One region of the Actinocorallia longicatena genome, then DNA from elsewhere that is predicted to be linked to it. Evidence: riboswitches for the same ligand, from Rfam matches in the RefSeq annotation. Region 1 holds a riboswitch; the other holds the start of a gene.

Evidence for each region. Region 1 has a riboswitch for glycine ahead of gcvP (aminomethyl-transferring glycine dehydrogenase). Riboswitches for the same ligand answer to the same signal wherever they lie in the genome.
Region 2: linked by a shared signal. The riboswitch ahead of gcvT (glycine cleavage system aminomethyltransferase GcvT) and the one ahead of gcvP (aminomethyl-transferring glycine dehydrogenase) in region 1 are both predicted to bind glycine.

Annotation. Positions count from the first base shown of each region.
Region 1 covers NZ_BAAAUV010000001.1:45,554-54,399, reverse strand. The annotation lists gene ABD785_RS00255 (sugar phosphate nucleotidyltransferase) at 1-2,199, shown strand, start outside; gene ABD785_RS00250 (FHA domain-containing protein) at 2,412-2,939, shown strand; gene ftsR (transcriptional regulator FtsR) at 2,952-3,626, shown strand; gene ABD785_RS00240 (bifunctional nuclease family protein) at 3,735-4,205, shown strand; gene ABD785_RS00235 (MerR family transcriptional regulator) at 4,462-5,067, shown strand; gene ABD785_RS00230 (lysylphosphatidylglycerol synthase transmembrane domain-containing protein) at 5,142-7,547, opposite strand; glycine riboswitch at 7,720-7,815, shown strand; gene gcvP (aminomethyl-transferring glycine dehydrogenase) at 7,985-8,846, shown strand, end outside.
Region 2 covers NZ_BAAAUV010000052.1:3,073-11,918, reverse strand. The annotation lists gene ABD785_RS40120 (substrate-binding domain-containing protein) at 1-207, shown strand, start outside; gene ABD785_RS40115 (HAD hydrolase-like protein) at 198-1,022, opposite strand; gene ABD785_RS40110 (hypothetical protein) at 1,261-1,761, shown strand; gene ABD785_RS40105 (GNAT family N-acetyltransferase) at 1,758-2,987, opposite strand; gene ABD785_RS40100 (L-serine ammonia-lyase) at 3,011-4,390, opposite strand; gene ABD785_RS40095 (serine hydroxymethyltransferase) at 4,452-5,711, opposite strand; gene gcvH (glycine cleavage system protein GcvH) at 5,708-6,094, opposite strand; gene gcvT (glycine cleavage system aminomethyltransferase GcvT) at 6,091-7,170, opposite strand; glycine riboswitch at 7,248-7,351, opposite strand; glycine riboswitch at 7,356-7,454, opposite strand; gene ABD785_RS40080 (sensor histidine kinase) at 7,630-8,846, shown strand, end outside.

The sequences.
Region 1 (8,846 bases):
TTCCTGGTCATCTCCGGAGACGCCCTCACCGATATCGACCTGACCGAAATGGTGCGTTTTCACAAGGAGAACGGCGCCCTGGTCACCATCGGCCTCAAGCGGGTGCCGAACCCGCTGGAGTTCGGCATCATCATCTGCGACGAAGAGGGCCGCATCCAGCGCTTCCTGGAGAAGCCGACCTGGGGCCAGGTCTTCTCCGACACCGTGAACACGGGCATCTACGTGATGGAGCCCGAGGTCCTGGAACGGGTCGCGGCGGGCGAGAGCGTCGACTGGTCCAGCGACGTCTTCCCCGAGCTCCTCGCCGAGGGAGCCCCCCTGTTCGGCTACGTGGCCGACTGCTACTGGGAGGACGTCGGCACGCACGAGAGCTACCTGAAGGCCCAGGCCGACATGCTGTCGGGCAAGATCGACATCGAGATCGACGGCTTCGAGGTCAGCCCGGGCGTCTGGGTCGCCGAGGGCGCCGAGGTCGATCCCGAGGCCACCCTCAAGGGGCCGCTGTACATCGGCGACTACGCCAAGGTCGAGGCGGGCGCCGAGCTGCGCGAGTACACCGTCCTGGGCAGCAACGTGGTCGTCAAGGAGGGCGCGTTCCTGCACCGGGCCGTCATCCACGACAACGTCTTCGTCGGCCCGTCCACGAATCTGCGCGGCTGCGTCGTCGGCAAGAACACCGACATCATGGCCGGAGCCAGGATCGAGGAGGGCGGGATCGTCGGTGACGAGTGCGTCATCGAGGCCGAGGCCCTGGTCCAGAACGGGGTGAAGGTCTACCCGTTCAAGACCATCGAGGCCGGCGCCGTCGTCAACACCAGCGTCATCTGGGAGTCGCGCGGCCAGCGCAACCTGTTCGGCCCGCGCGGGGTCTCCGGGCTGGTCAACGTCGAGATCACCCCCGAGCTCGCCGTCCGGCTCACCAGCGCCTACGCCACGACCCTCAAGAAGGGCGCGACGGTCATCACCGCCCGCGACGCCTCCCGCGCCGCCCGCACCCTCAAACGCGCCGTCATCAGCGCCCTGACCGCCAGCGCCATCAACGTCCAGGACCTCGAGGCCTGCGCCCTGCCCCTGGCCCGCTACGAGACCGCCAGGGAGGAGTGCGCGGGCGGCATCGTCATCCGCACCACCCCCGGCGACCCCCAGGGCGTCGACATCATCTTCCTGGACGAGACCGGCGCCGACCTGTCCCTGGCCGCCCAGCGCAAGCTGGAGCGCGTCTTCGGCCGCCAGGAGTACCGGCGGGCCTTCCCCGGCGAGATCGCCGAGCTGACCTACCCGACCCGCACCGTCGAGTCCTACTCCAAGGACCTGCTGAGACGGGTCGACATGACCGGCGTCGCCGAGGCCGAGCTGAAGATCGTCGTGGACTGCGCCGGGGGAGTGTCCAGCCTGGTCCTGCCCGGCCTGCTCGGCAAGGTCGGGGTCGAGGTCCTCACCCGCAACAACCGGCTCGACGAGGCCCACCCGACCGAGACGCTGGCCGAGCGGATGCGCGATCTCGAGCGCGTCGGCGAGCTGGTGTCGTCCTCGCGCGGCAACTTCGGGGTCAGGTTCGACCCCGTGGGCGAGCGGATCTCCCTGGTCGACGAGAACGGCGAGGCCATCAGCGACGACCGGGCCCTGCTCGTGCTGCTCGACCTGGTGGCCGCCGAGCGCAGGGAGGGCACGGTGGCGCTGCCCGTCACCACGACCCGGGTGGCGGAGAAGGTCTGCCGCTACCACGGCGTCCAGGTGCGGTGGACCTCGACCAGCCAGGACGTCCTCACCAAGGCCGCGGCCGACCCGGACGTGATCTTCGCGGGCGACGGCAGGGGCGGGTTCATCTTCCCCGAGTTCAGCCACACGGTGGACGGCATCGCCGCCTTCATCCGGCTGGTCGGGCTGGTCGCCAGGACGCGCCTGACGCTCTCCCAGATCGACGAGCGCATCCCCGACGCCCACCTGCTCAAACGCTCCGTGCCGACCCCCTGGGCGGCCAAGGGGAGCGTCATGCGGACCGTCGTGGAGGCCGCGGGGGACCGCACCATCGACACCACCGACGGGGTCCGCGTGGTGGAGAAGGACGGCCGCTGGGCGCTGATCCTGCCCGACCCCGCCGAGGCCGTCACCCACCTGTGGGCCGAGGGTCCCGACGCCGATGCGGCCCAGGCTCTGCTCGCCGAATGGGCGGCCGTCGTGGAGGTCGCGGGCACCTGATCGTTCCCGGAGTGACCCGTTACCGCCGCTGGCGCGGTACGGTCTTCCTGACACGTTTCCGGACGCGGTGATCCGTCGTTGTTTCGCCCGTGATCCGCGCGGCGGCATAGACCGACGATCACCGCTCCCGGTAGCGTTGTCCAGATAGGTAATCAAGCAGAGCGGGGCGCGTCCCGGGGGACAGCGCCGATGGTTGGAGGCCGAGCCAATAGATGCCGAGCGTCTACTGCACCCAGTGCGGTCACGCCAATCCCGATGGCGCCCGCTTCTGCTCCAACTGCGGCACACCGCTGGTCCGCAGCGCCTACCCGGCTTCCTCGGGTGAGGCTCCGGGAGAGTCGACTTCGACGATCTCGATCAGCGGCCTGACCGACGGGCTGGAGATCCCGGAGCAGGAGGACGGTGGCGACCAGCTCAACGTGGAGGCGCTGCCGCCCGGCACCGCGCTCCTCGTGGTGCGGCGAGGTCCCAACGCGGGGAGCCGGTTCCTTCTCGACAAGGACCGGACGTCGGCGGGGCGCCACCCCGAGAGCGACATCTTCCTCGACGACGTGACGGTCTCCCGCCGGCACGCCGAGTTCGCCCGGCAGGGGTACGGCTTCACCGTCCGCGACGTGGGCAGCCTCAACGGCACCTATGTCAACCGCGAGCGGATCGACCACGCGGCGCTGAACCCCAACGACGAAGTCCAGATCGGAAAGTTCCGGCTGGTCTTCCTGACCAACCCCCACCACGGCTAGCCGGGCGGCGGCTTGAGCGCGAGTGCCGCCCGGGCGTACATGACCATCGGGGACGTGCTGGCCCGCCTGCGGGCCGACTTCCCCGACATCACCCTCTCCAAGATCAGGTTTCTGGAGGCGGAGGGGCTGATCGAGCCTGAACGCACGCCGGCGGGTTACCGGAAGTTCACCGTCGCCGACGTGGAACGCCTGCGCTACATCCTGGCCGCCCAGCGGGACGAGTACCTCCCGCTGCGCGTGATCAAGGAGCAGCTGAACGGCAAGGGGCAGGTCCCGCAGCCCCGCACGCTGGTGGCCGCGGACTCCCAGCCGTCCCGTGAGGTCGCCCTCACCCGGCGGCAGCTCCTGGACGGGGCGGGCGTCGACGAGGCCCTCCTGGAGGAGCTGGAGGCCTACGGGCTGATCCGCCGGGTGGGCGGCCAGTACGACGGCGACGCGCTGAGCGTCGCCAGGACCGCCGCCGCGCTGGGGGAGTACGGCTTCGAGGCCCGTCACCTGCGGGTCATCAAGGCCGCGGCCGAGCGGGAACTCGACCTCATCGAGCAGATGATCGCCCCGCTGCTGCGCCGCCGCAGCCCGGGAGCGCACGAGGCGGCGGGCGAGACGGCCCGCGCGATCTCCGGCCTCGCGCTGGCCCTGCACACCGCGCTGATCTCCGCGGGCCTGCGCGACAGCCTGGACCGCTGACCCCTCCCGAATCACCCGTCTCACGATCGTTGGGGACCGTCACTCGATCGGTAAGGGCGCATCGGGTGTAGTTTGGCAGGGAGAGCCGAATCTGCGCTGGGAGCCGTTGTGAAACTGATGGAGGTCGTCGGCGTACGGGTCGAGATGCCCTCCAACCAGCCGATCGTCCTGCTGAAGGAGTCCGACGGAGATCGGTATCTGCCGATCTGGATCGGCGCCGTGGAGGCCACCGCGATCGCCTTCGCCCAGCAGGGCATGCTGCCCCAGCGCCCGCTCACGCATGATCTGTTCAAGGACGTCATCGAGGCGCTCGGTTCCCAGCTGCGCACGGTGAACATCACCGCGCTCCGCGAGGGGATCTTCTTCGCCGATCTGGTCTTCACGGGCGGGGTCGAGGTGAGCGCGCGGCCGTCGGACTCGATCGCGCTCGCTCTCCGCACCGGCGCGTCGATCTTCGCGAGCGAGGATGTTCTCGACGAGGCGGGCGTCTCGATCCCGGACGAGCAGGACGACGAGGTCGAGAAGTTCAGAGAATTTCTCGACAACGTGACGCCCGAGGACTTCGATCGCGGCGCCTGACCAGTGGCTTTGTGTCATTGATCTTGAAGACCCGGTTCGTTTTCCACCCCTGTCACAGCGGGTAGGGGTAAGGCGGGACACCGATGTTCGACCGTTTGCGCACGTGAAGCCGATTGATCCGGTGTGCGACGCGCCGAGGGCGAACGTTGACCCTGCCCTGACCGGCACCTACCGTGCTGGTGGAACGCCCGTGGGGTAATACCGCCAAACCCCCTTGACGGAAAACACCACGGGCTGACAGAAGTCGGAGGTCCGCGTGGCGGTGAGCAGCGGCGAGGACAAGGTGGATCGCGAGCGAGTGCTCGCCTCCCAGCGTGCCGGGGAACAGGGCCTGCTGTTCGACAGCGAGGTCGTGGTCCCCAGGGCCGACGTCGGCTACCGGGGTCCCACCGCGTGCGCCGCGGCCGGGATCACCTACCGCCAGCTCGACTACTGGGCCCGCACGGGCCTGGTCGAGCCGAGCGTCCGCAGCGCCCATGGTTCGGGCAGCCAGCGGCTGTACGGCTTCCGCGACATCCTCGTGCTCAAGGTGGTCAAGCGGCTCCTGGACGCGGGCGTGTCCCTCCAGCAGATCCGCACCGCCGTCAACCACCTGACCGACCGCGGGGTCGAGCACCTGTCCCAGATCACCCTCATGAGCGACGGGGTGAGCGTGTACGAGTGCACCTCGCCCGACGAGGTCGTGGATCTGCTCCAGGGCGGCCAGGGCGTCTTCGGGATCGCGCTCGGCCGGGTCTGGCAGGAGGTCGAGGGCTCACTCGCCGAGCTGCCCGGTGAGAGCGCCGCCGACGACCTCGGCACGGAGCGGCAGCAGGGGGGCGACGAGCTCTCGGCCCGGCGCAGGGCGCGCAAAGGAGCCTGAACCGATGTGACCGGCGCTCTGGACCCGCGGGTCCGGGGCGCTTTCGCATGCCCGGAGGATCCCGAGCCCCTGCGTCAGAGGGCTTCGCGCCGCTGGAGGTGGGTGAACGCCGCCCAGCCGGGCAGGACCGGCAGCCAGAAGGTCAGGAGCCGGAACAGCAGGACGGCCGAGGTCGCCTGCTCCGCGGGCAGCCCCGCGAGGGTGAGCCCGAGGGTCAGGGCGCCCTCCACGGCGCCGAGGCCGCCGGGGGTCGGCGCGGCCGAGCCCAGGGCGTTGCCGGTGAGGAAGACGACCGCGACGGCCGTCCAGCTGAGGCTGCCGCCGAAAGCGCGGATGGAGGCGTCCAGGCAGACCACGAACGCCACCGTGAGGAGCAGGGTGCCGCCGATCCCGGTGGCGACCTTCCTGGGGTCCTGGAGGACGTCCAGAAGGCGCGGGACGACCCCGGAGAACATGTCCTTGAGCCGGACGGCGACGAGCCGCCGGACCCGCCCGATCGTGGCGAGGGCCCCGGCGACCGCGGCGCCCGCCAGCAGAACGATCACGATCGTCTTGGACGGCGCGAACTCGGTCGTGGTGCTCTGCGAGCCGGTGAGGAAACCGAAGACGATCAGCAGTCCGATGTGGATGACCATGCCCGTCAGCTGGGAGGCGCCCACGCTGGCCACGGCCGATCCGGGGCGGACCCCGGCCCGCTGGAGGAACCGGGTGTTGATCGCCACGCCCGTGACGGCCGCGGGGGCGACCAGCTTCACGAACGAGGCGGCGAGCTGGGCGAGGATGGTCCGCCACCACGACAGCCGCTCGGGCACGAAGCCGATCAGCATCATCGCGGCCGCGACGTAGGTGACGCACGCGGCGATCAGGGCCACGATCGCCCAGCCCCACTTGGCGCTGGTGATGATCTGGGTGAGGTTGACGTTGCTGAGCTGGGAGAGCAGGAAGTAGGTGCCGATCGTCAGGCCGACGATGCTGACGATCGTGCGGGGCCTGAAGCGCTCCAGCCGTACCGCCTGGATCTCGACCTCGGGCGTGAACCTCAGGATCTCCTCGCGCAGGTTGCTGAGCAGGTCCTTCTGCTGCCTCAGCTCCGTGCGGGTGTCGCGGGACAGCGCCACCTTCTGCAGCAGCGGCAGGATCGCGCCCAGGGTCTGGCTGCCGATCACCTCGGCGGCCGTGCGGACGGCCCGCTCCTGGCCCACCCGCAGCGCCAGCGAGGTGAGGAGCTGGGCCTGGTCGAGGCGGAGCAGCAGGTCGCTGACGGCGATCTCGCCCCGCGCGAGCCCCACGACGTAGGGGACGCCGCCGTGGACCATGATCGAGGTGGTGTCGAGGCTGCGGTGGGCCATCCGCTGCCGGTGCAGCAGGTCGACCTCGCGCCAGATGTCCACCAGCAGGGTGTCGGTGATCGCCTCCGCGGGCATGTCCGCGAGGCGGACGCCGTCGACGTGCTCGTAGGCCAGCAGCGCGGCCTCGGTGCCGACCTCGGAGGTGGCGATCAGCCGGGGCGTCCTGACCTGTGCGGCGCCGGCCGCGTAGGCCATCAGCGACTCCTGCTCCAGTGATCTGCGCAGTGATCTGAGGGCCCGGCGCGGCTGGTTGGCCCGCAGCCGCAGGCCCCGCCAGATCCGGTAGAGCAGTCCTGAGGTCTGCTGGTCGCGATCGAGGACCGTCACGTCGAGCTTGCCGCCCTCCGCCTCGACCGTGTAGCGGCGGTGGTCGTCGGTGCCGTCGTCGATCCTGAGCGCGTGCGATGGCTTCAGCCCGAGGCGCTCGAGCGCGGCGACCACGGCGGTGCCCGGCGGGCGCGGGTTCGGGGTGCCGATCCCGTAGAGGGTCAGGTAGCCGACGATCCTGCCGATGAAGTAGGTGGCGACCAGCCCCAGCGCCGTCGTGTACCCGGCGGCGAGGGCCGCGAGGGAGGCGAGGGCGATCGTCCCCCACATGACGAGCTGCCAGCGCGGCCGCCCGGCCAGCCGGACGGCCGTCACGAAAGCGATCACCGGGGTGAGGTCGGCGTGCAGGGGAGTGGTGCCCGCGTTGTTCCAGCCGAGGGCGTTGGTGAGGGTGCCGGGCCCGGCCGCGCTCGCCCAGGCGTCCAGGGCGATGGTCAGGCCGAGGGCGATGATCGCGGCGAGCAGGCCGACGATCACGCGGAGGGCGTCGCGGCGGAAGGCGCGGTCCAGAGCGAAGATCACGGGAACCAGCAGGACCCAGAAGGTCGACAGCTGGCTGGCCAGGCTGAGCAGGAAGTGGACGTTCTGGGTGCCCTCGGAGATGTCGCCCTGGATGCCGCTGGTCGTCTGGGAGGCGATCGACGGCAGCAGCAGGACCATGACCAGCCCGGCGAGGCAGGCCAGGGCCCGGAAGAGGTTCGACTGGCTGCGGATGCGGCCGGGCCGCGGCGGCTCGTCGACCTCGACGCCCTTGGCGAGGGCGAGCAGCGGCTCCAGCTCGCTCTCCGCCTGCGTTCTGGTCATCGCCCACCGCCCTTCTTCATCGGAGCCCATCGTAGCGAGGTGGGACCCTTCGGTGATCATGGCGGGTACCGTGTCATTCCCTGCGCTACTCCTTACCCGCAAAAAGTAGATCTTTTGCCATCCCCCCGCTTTGCGATCTCCAGAACAGGGGCGGGTAGACTTGAACCGCTGTCGACCCCGTGCGGGAGAGACTTCGCACAAGCCGGTGCGGAGCGCCGAAGGAGCAACCTCCCCGGAACCTCTCAGGCAAAAGGACCGCACGGAAGAGGCACCTCTGGAAAGCGGGCGTGATGATCGCCCCACCGACGGTGAAAGCCCCGCCCCATGCCGCGTCAGGCAGGGCAGGGTGAAGCTCTCAGGTTCACATGACAGAGGGGGAGACGAGCGCCATTGGCGACCCGTTCGACCTCTGCATGCCAGCCCAGGAGGCCTCACCGATGACGCAGACCGACTTCTCCGACCGCCACATCGGCCCGTCCGCCGACGACCAGTCCCGGATGCTCGCCGAGATCGGGTTCGCCGATCTCGCGGCCCTCGTCGGCGCGTCCGTCCCGGCCGCGATCCGCTCGGACGCCGATCTCGACCTTCCCGCCGCGCTGAGCGAGCCCGCCGCCCTCCGGCGGCTGCGGGAGCTCGCCGCCGCGAACACCGTGAAGTCCTCGCTGATCGGGCTGGGCTACTACGGCACGATCACCCCGGGCGTGATCCTGCGGAACGTCCTGGAGAACCCGGGCTGGTACACCGCCTACACGCCCTACCAGCCGGAGATCTCCCAGGGCCGGCTCGAGGCCCTGCTGAACTTCCAGACCGTGGTCTCCGACCTCACCGGCGTCCCGACGGCCAACGCCTCGATGCTGGACGAGGGCACCGCCGCCGCCGAAGGCATGGCGCTGGCGCTGCGCGCGACCAAGCGCAAGGAGGCCGGCTCCTTCGTCATCGACGCCGACACCTTCCCGCAGACCGTCGAGGTCATCAAGGGCCGCGCCACCCCGCTCGGCATCGACGTGGTCGTCGCCGACCTGTCCGACGGGCTGCCCGAGGGCGACATCTTCGGCGTGCTGCTCCAGTACCCGGGGATGAGCGGCGAGGTCTGGGACCTCAAGCCCGTCATCGAGGCCGCCCACGCCCGCGGCGCCAAGGTCGTCGTGGCCGCGGACCTGCTGGCCCTGACCCTGCTCACCCCGCCCGGCGAGCTCGGCGCCGACATCGTCGTGGGCTCGGCCCAGCGCTTCGGCGTCCCGTTCGGCTTCGGCGGCCCGCACGCCGGTTACATGGCCGTCCGCGAGGAGCTCCAGCGGC
Region 2 (8,846 bases), on a different contig from region 1:
GAGTCCTGCTACGAGGGGGTGCGGCTGCTCAGCGAGCTGCTGCGCATCGCCGGGGGCGGCGACGTCGCGCGGATGCGGGCGCTGTCGGAGGGACTGCGTTACGACGGGCCGCGCGGGCAGGTCGTCATGCGCGACCGCCACCTGTCCCAGAAGGTGTTCCTCGCGGTCGCCGACGGCCTCGAGTTCGACGTGATCCATCAGCTCTGAGCCGCGTCCCAGTCGAGCAGCAGCGCGGGCAGGTCGGCGATGGAGTCGATGACGGCCTCGGCGCACGGCAGCCCCGGCTCGTCCTGCTGGTCGCGGTAGCGTCCCGTCCGCACCTGGACGGTCCTGGCGCCGAGCGCCGCTCCCCCGGCGACGTCGGTGGTCGCGTCGTCGCCGATCACCACGCAGCGCGAGACGTCGGTGCCGGTGGAGGCGGCGGCGAGGGCGAGGAAGTCCTTGGACGGCTTGCCGACGACCTTCGCGGTCGTGTTCGCCGAGTACTCCAGAGCCGCGACGATCCCGCCGGTGCCGAGGTGCTCGCCGTTGCTGCGCACGAAGTACCGGCCGCGCTGGAGCGCGACCAGTTCGGCTCCGCCGCGCACCGCCCGGAAGGCGTGGTCGAGGAGGGCGTAGTCGAGGGTGTCGCGGCAGTCCCCGACGACCACATGGGTGACGGGTCCTTTCCCGGTGAACCTTTCGAAGGCCGTCCGGACCGTGCTCGACACCATCAGCAGCGCCCGGACGTCCCGCTGCTCCTCCAGGTAGCGCTGGGCGGCGAGGACCGGGGTGAACAGCTCCCACGGCGCGACCTCGAGACCCATCGCGGCGAGGTCGGCCCGGATGACGCCCGGTGGCAGGGAGTCCCTGTTGGTGAGGAAGCGCAGGGCGATCCCGGCCTGGCGCAGGAAGCCGAGCGCGTAGCCCGCTCCGGGGACGAGCCGCCCGTTGGCGTAGACCGTCCCGTCGAGGTCGACGAGGGCGGCGTCCACCGAACGGACGTCGACGAGGCGGGACGCGACGGCGCTGACCGGAGCCATGGGGGTTTCTCCTCGGATCGCCGAAAACTTTCTCCAGAAAGTATTTCGCGCTGAAGCATCTGGCGAGATCCGGGAGTTAAGTTCCCGTTACAAGGACCTCACCGGGCGAATGCACCCCATGAACCGCCGCAAATCCCTATTCTCGGGTGCCATGCATCCCCAAGGACCCAACCAAGGCTGGGGAGCCCCATATCCCCCTCAGCTCCCCCCGCCCCCGCCCCGCCGTTCCAGCGGCGGGATGGTCGTCGTCATCATCGCCTTCGCCGTGCTGTTCGTGGTGGGCCTGGGCGCGGCCGGTTTCCTCATCCTGCGCTCGGACGACCCCGCCCCGCGACAGATCACCCTGCCCTCGGCCTCCCCGCTGACCGTCGACGGCGGCGGCGCCACCGAGGAGACGGGCACGATCGCGGGCGCCTGGCGCGGCACCTACACCTGCCCCCAGGGCGACACCGGCCTGCGGCTGACCATCGTCGCGGTCAACGCGACCGGCGACCTCACCGCGACGTTCGCCTTCTTCCCCGTGGCGAGCAACCCCGGCGTCCCGTCGGGCTCGTTCGCGATGCGCGGCACCCTGCGCGACGGCACGCTCAACCTCATCGGCGACCACTGGATCAGCCGCCCGTCGAACTACGAGATGGTCAGCCTCCAGGCCTCCGTCACCGACCCCGCGGGCTCGGTGTTCAGCGGCACGATCGACTCGACGTCCTGCCGCTCCTTCTCGGTTCGGCGCGTCTCCTAGAAGATGTCGGGGCACCAGGGGCGGCGGGCGGCGCGGAAGAGCGGGTCGGCGAGGGCCGCGGCGCCCGGGGTCTCCTCGGTGAGGCGGCCCAGGGCGGCCAGCCGGACGGCCGACTCGTCGCCCAGGTAGAGCGGGCCGAAGGCGCTGACGTCGAACGCCAGGTCGGCGGAGCGGGTGGTCGGTGTGCAGGTCGCGCCGTCGGGCGTGGCCTCCAAGAGGAAACGGCCGCCCGCGAGGCCCGCCCGGTCGTGCAGGTCGAGGACCAGGCTCGCCGAGGTCGCGTAGGAGCGGGCCTCCAGAAGCCGCGGGACGTCCAGGGGGCGCAGCCAGACGGAGTCGCCGTGGCTCACGACGCGGGCCGCCCTCGGATCGCCCAGCAGCAGCGGGAGAAGGTCGTCCGAGGGACGCCCTCCGGTCTCGATCCTGGTGATCCAGTCGATGGAGCACAGGTAGTGCCACAGGGCCCGCTCGGCGGACGGCGTCGCGGCGATCAGTTCCTGGACGGTGGCGGTGCAGTCGGGCTGGAAGCCGTCCCACTTGCCATCGGAGGTGTAGCTGACCAGGCCCTCCACCTCGCCCGCAGCCGAGCGGCAGACCGCGTGGTAGGGCTCCTTCCACGGCTTCGACGACGGGAGGACGAGATCACCGGTGTGCATCCGCCACCATCGGTCGTCCCGGGAGACGACCCCGGCGAGCCGGGAGCGCAGCCGGTCGTGGACGGCCGGGCCGACCTTGCGGACCTCGGCGCCGTCGACCAGGTCCACCCGGCCGTCGAACTCCAGGACGGGCGCGGTCCTGGCCCTGCCGACCTCGACCCTGAACTCCGTCAGCCAGGTGGCCGGACCGAATCCGTAGCGGCTGTAGATCAGGTGCTCGGCGGCGACCAGCGAGGCCATCGGGTCACCCCTGTCCTTGGCGGCGCGCAGGTCGAGGTCCATCATCCGGGTCAGGAGGCCGCGCCTGCGGTGGGTCGGCAGGACGGTCACGGCCGTGATCGCGTCCGAGGTGACCGGGGCTCCGCCGACGGCCGTCACCTCGTGGGTGAAGCTCCGGAAGGTCGCCACGCAGCGGCCGTCGTCGAAGGCCCCCAGGGTCCTGTCCAGGTCGTAGTACGGCCGCAGCAGGTCGGCCTCTTCGGCCTCCACGTCGGGTGAGGCGTGGAAACCGGTCGCGACCGTCCTCAGCCATCCCTGGAGCTCGTCACCGGCGATGCTTCTGATCTCCATGCCCATCACCCCAAACTACGTGATCAGCATTCGATGACGTTCACGGCCAGGCCGCCCCGGGACGTCTCCTTGTACTTGTCCAGCATGTCCCGGCCGGTGTCGCGCATGGTCTTGATCGCCCGGTCGAGGGAGACGAAGTGCTCGCCGTCGCCCCGCATGGCCAGCCGGGCGGCGCTGATGGCCTTGATCGAGGCGACCGCGTTCCGCTCGATGCAGGGGACCTGGACGAGCCCGCCGACCGGGTCGCAGGTCAGCCCGAGGTTGTGCTCGATGCCGATCTCGGCGGCGTTCTCGACCTGGCCGGGAGTGCCGCCCAGGACCTCGGTCAGGCCGGCGGCGGCCATGGAGCAGGCCGAACCGACCTCTCCCTGGCAGCCGACCTCGGCTCCGGAGATCGAGGCGTTCTGCTTGAACAGCACGCCGATCGCGGCGGCCGTCAGCAGGAAGCGGTGGACCCACTGGGGGTGCTGCGGCTTCACGAACCGGTCCACGTAGTGCATGACGGCCGGGATGATCCCCGCCGCCCCGTTGGTCGGGGCCGTGACGATCCGCCCGCCGGCGGCGTTCTCCTCGTTGACGGCCAGCGCGTACAGCGTGACCCAGTCCATCGCCTGGAGCGGGTCGGTCGGGGTCTCCACCATGAGCTGGCGGTGCAGCGCGTGGGAGCGGCGCCGGACCTTCAGCCCGCCGGGCAGCAGCCCCTCCTCCTCACATCCCCGGGCGACGCACTCGCGCATGACGGCCCAGAGGTGGTCGAGGCCCTCGCGGATCTCCTGCTCGGTGCGGCCGAAGGCCTTCTCGTTCTCCAGCATCAGCCGGGGGATGCTCAGGCCGGTGAGGCGGGTCAGCTCCAGCAGCTCGGCGCCGTCGTTGAACGGATGGGGCAGGACGGTCGCGTCGGCCTTGATCCGGTCGGCGCCGGTGGCGTTCTCGTCCACGACGAAGCCGCCGCCGACCGAGTAGTAGACCCTGGTCCTGAGCTCGGTGCCGGCGGCGTCGAAGGCGGTGAAGCGCATGCCGTTGGGGTGGCCGGGGAGGCTGATCTTCCGTTCGAAGACCAGATGCTCGCCGATCACGAACGGGATCACAGGCCCCTCGGAGCCGAACAGGCGGAGCTTGCCGGAGTCCTTGAGCGCGGCCATCCGCCCGGGAACCCCGGAGACGTCGACGTTCTCCGGCTTGGAGCCCTCGAGCCCCAGCACGACGGCCTTGTCGGAGCCGTGGCCCTTGCCCGTCAGGCCGAGCGAGCCGTACAGCACGCACTCGACCCGGGCGACCGAGGCCAGGAGGCCGTCGGTGCGCAGGCCGCGGGCGAAGCGGTGGGCGGCGGCCATCGGGCCGCCGGTGTGCGAGCTGGAGGGGCCGATGCCCACCTTGAAAAGATCGAATACAGAGATCGCCATTGATCCCCCAAAAAAGAAGGAAGGCCCCGCACAGGAGGGTGTGCGGGGCCGTGGAAAGCCCTTACAGGCCCGGGTAGAGCGGGTGCTTGCGCGCCAGCGCGGTCACGCGGCCCTTCAGCGAGGCGGCGTCGAACTCCGGCTGGAGCGCGAGCGCCAGGATGTCGGCGACCTCTGCGAAGTCCTCGGCACCGAAGCCGCGGGTGGCCAGGGCCGGGGTGCCGATGCGCAGGCCGGAGGTCACCATCGGGGGGCGCGGGTCGTTGGGGACCGCGTTCCGGTTGACGGTGATGCCGACCTCGTGGAGGCGGTCCTCGGCGTCGCGGCCGGTGAGCTCCGAGTCGACCAGGTCGACCAGGACCAGGTGGACGTCGGTACCGCCGGTCAGGACCTTGACGCCCGCCTTGGCGGAGTCCTCGGCGAGCAGCCGCTCGGCGATGATCCGGGCGCCCTCCAGGGTCCGCTTCTGGCGGTCCTTGAACTCCTCGGAGGCTGCGACCTTGAGCGCGACGGCCTTGGCGGCGATCACGTGCTCCAGCGGGCCGCCCTGGAGGCCGGGGAAGACGGCAGAGTTGATCTTCTTGCCGAATTCCTCCTTCGCCAGGATCAGGCCGCCGCGCGGACCGCCGAGGGTCTTGTGCGTCGTGGTCGTGACGATGTCGGCATAGGGCACGGGCGAGGGGTGGAGCCCCGCCGCGACCAGGCCGGCGAAGTGCGCCATGTCGACGAACAGCAGCGCGCCGACCTCGTCGGCGATCTCGCGGAACCGCGCGAAGTCGAGCTGCCGCGGGTAGGCGGACCAGCCCGCGACGATCATCTTCGGCCGGTGCTCGCGCGCCAGCTTCGCGACCTCTTCCATGTCGACCCGGCCGTCGGCGGGGCTGACGTGGTAAGGGACCACGTTCAGGGTCTTGCCCGAGTAGTTCAGGCGCATCCCGTGGGTCAGGTGGCCGCCGTGGGCGAGGTCGAGGCCGAGGATCGTGTCGCCGTGCTCCAGGAGCGCGAAGTACACGGCCGTGTTGGCCTGGGCGCCGGAGTGCGGCTGGACGTTGGCGCTCTCGGCGCCGAACAGGCTCTTGGCCCGGTCGATCGCGAGCTGCTCGGTGACGTCGACGTGCTCGCAGCCGCCGTAGTAGCGGCGTCCGGGGTAGCCCTCGGCGTACTTGTTGGTCAGCACGGAGCCCTGGGCCTCAAGGACCGCGACCGGGGCGAAGTTCTCCGACGCGATCATCTCGAGGGTGTCCTGCTGGCGCGCCAGCTCGGCCCGCACGGCGGCGTGGACCTCGGGGTCGAGGCTCTCCAGCGAGTCGAAAAGGGTCGTCATGCTTCCTCGATGATCTTGGAGTAGGCCTCGGCGTCGAGCAGCTCGGGGTTGTCGTCGCCGAGGCGCACCCGGAACAGCCAGCCCTCGCCGTAAGGGTCGGAGTTGATGATCGACGGGTCGTCGACGACGGCCTGGTTGACCGCGGTGACCTCGCCGGACAGCGGCGCGTACAGGTCGCTGACGGACTTGGTGGACTCGGCCTCGCCGCACGCGTCCCCGGCGGTGACGGTCGCACCCTCCTCGGGCAGCGAGACGTACACGATGTCGCCGAGGGCGTCGGCGGCGTAGTCGGTGATCCCGATGGTCACGATGCCATCCTCACCTTCCAGGCCGGACACCCATTCGTGCTCCTCGGTGTAGCGGAGCTGCTCCGGAACGCTCACTTTTCTCTCCTGTAGAAGGGCAGGTCGACGGCGTCGACCGGCTCGTGCTTTCCGCGGATGTCGACGGCGACCGGGGTCGCGTCGGCCGTCACGTACGCCATGGCGATGGGCTTGCCCAGGGTCGGGGACGGCGCCCCGCTCGTCACGGTGCCGATGATCTCACCGTCGGCACCGATGACCTGGTAACCCTCACGGGGAACCCTACGGCCCCGCGCCACCAGACCCACGAGTTTCTTCTTCTGCGGCTCGTCGGCGACGGCGGCCAGGGCGTCACGCCCGACGAAGTCCTTCTCCAGCTTCACCACCCGGCCGAGGCCCGCGTCGTAGGGGGTGAGCTCGCTGGTCAGCTCGTGCCCGTACAGCGGCATGCCCGCCTCGAGGCGGAGCGTGTCGCGGGCGGAGAGGCCGCAGGGCACCACGGCGTCGCCGCCGGCCTCGGCGAGGGCCTTCCACAGCGGGACGGCGTCCTCGTTGGCCACGAACAGCTCGAAGCCGTCCTCGCCGGTGTAACCCGTCCGGCCGATGAACGCCGCGACGCCCGCCACGGTGCCGCTGAGCAGGGCGTAGTACTTGAGGTCCTTGATCGGGGCGTCGGTCAGGCCCAGCAGGATCCCCTCGGCCTTCGGACCCTGGATCGCGATCAGCGCGTAGTTGTCGGACTGGTCGTCGACGGTGCCGTCGAACTTCGCGGCGCGGGCCTTCAGGGCCCCCGCCACGGCGTCCTTGTTGGCGGCGTTGGCGACGACCATGAAGGCGTGGTCGCTGAGCCGGTAGACGATCAGGTCGTCCAGGACGCCGCCCCGGGTGTCGACGATCATGGTGTAACGGGCCTTGCCGGGCACCAGGGCCGACGGCAGGCCCACCAGGGAGTAGTCCAGGATCTCGGCGGCCTGGCGGCCGGTCACGAAGATCTCTCCCATGTGGGAGATGTCGAAGAGCCCGGCGCTGGAGCGGACCGCGAGGTGCTCGGCGGTCTCCGACCCGTAGCGCAGGGGCATGAGGTACCCGGCGAAGTCGACGAGGTTGCCGCCGAGCTCCTTGTGCAGCTCGTACAGCGGCGTGGTCTTCGATGACACGGGCGTGGCTCCTTGGTCGGCGGCGTATACCGTGCGGACTCAATCGTCCCACCGCATACGCGCAGGCTGGGCCTCCCCCTCTGTCATGGGTGCCTGAGAGCTTCACCCGCCGGTAAAGAAAGGGCGGGCTTTCACCTTCGGCGGGAGGCCCCGCCGTCACGGGGTCTCCTCTTTCCAGAGGCCGCCTCCTCCGCGCGGTCCCTTGTGCCTGAGAGGTTCCGGGGAGGAATTGCTCCTTCGGCGTCCCGGACCTGGGGATCCGGGCACTCTCCCGCGTGGGATCAGTGGCGTCGCCTCACTCTATAGAACGACCGGCGGGACCCGCCACCCGTGCCCCCGGCACCAGGGATGTAACGGAACTAACGAAGAGTTGGTCGGAAATCGACCTTTGGGGTGGCCGAATGCGGGAGGGTATGAGGGCTACACATCCGTCTTCAGCCCCCGATGAGGACTCGAGAGATGTCACACGCTTCCCCGGCGGTCCGCTCCCAGCGGCCCGACCGACCCCCCGTCGAGAAGGCGCTCCTCGCCTGGCTGGTGTCCGTGCTGGCCGTCGGCGGGGTCTGGCTGTGGGCCGCCATGAGCGTTCCGCACGACACCCGCAAGGTGATCATGTGGGGCGGCGGCGGCGTCGCCCTGGCCTTCTGCGCCGCCAGCGCCATGGCCGCCTACTTCGCGGCCAGGGCCGTCAGCTCCCGGCGCGGGCTGGCCGCGCTGCGGGCCGATCTCGCCGTGGTGACCTCGGAGCTGGTCCTCACCGCCGAGGAGACCATGCCCGCGCTGACCCGCAGGGTCAGGGACGGCGCCACCTTCGAGAACGTCCTCATGGGGACGGTCCCGCCGACCAATCTGGCCCTCCAGCGGGTGGTCCAGGTCACGGCGATGGAGCTGGTGGCCGCCGAGCAGCGGACCGCGGCCGGGCTCGCCGCCGCGACCGTCCAGTCGCAGGAGGCCAAGGTCCTGGTCGAGAAGACCCTTCCGGAGCTGGTCCAGCGGGTCCGTGAGGACCGCGCCTCGCTGGAGACCGCGCTGGACGGGCTGCCCGACCTCACCGACCCGGCCCTCCAGACGCTGCTCCTGAACGTCGCCGGCGAGATCGCCGAGGGCGAGCGGCGGGGCACGGCCGCCATGTCCGCCTGCGCGAACGCCGCCGCCCGCGTCCAGGCGCAGTCGACCAGCCTGCTGGCCGAGCTCCGCGAGCTCCAGCACCGCTACGGCGACGAGAAGGTCTTCGGCGACCTGCTCGACCTCGACCACCGCATCTCCCAGATGGGACGCCTCGCCGACAGCATCGCGCTGCTCAGCGGCGGCCGGTCGGGACGCCGCTGGACCAAGCCGATCGTCATGGAGAGCGTCCTGCGCGGCGCCATGGGCCGCATCGACGCCTACCGGCGGATCCGGCTGCACTCCACCACCGAGTCGGCGGTCGTCGGCTACGCGGCCGAGGGCGTCATGCACGCGCTCGCCGAGCTGATGGACAACGCCGCGACCTTCTCCGCGCACGGCAGCGAGGTCCACGTCTACGTGGAGGAGGAGGACGCGGGCGTCATCGTCACCATCGAGGACGGCGGCCTCGGCATGCGCAAGCGCGAGCGGCAGCGGGCCGAGACGCTCGTGACCGAGCCCATCGACCTGAAGACCCTGGCCGGCACCCGCCTGGGCCTGGCGGTCGTCGG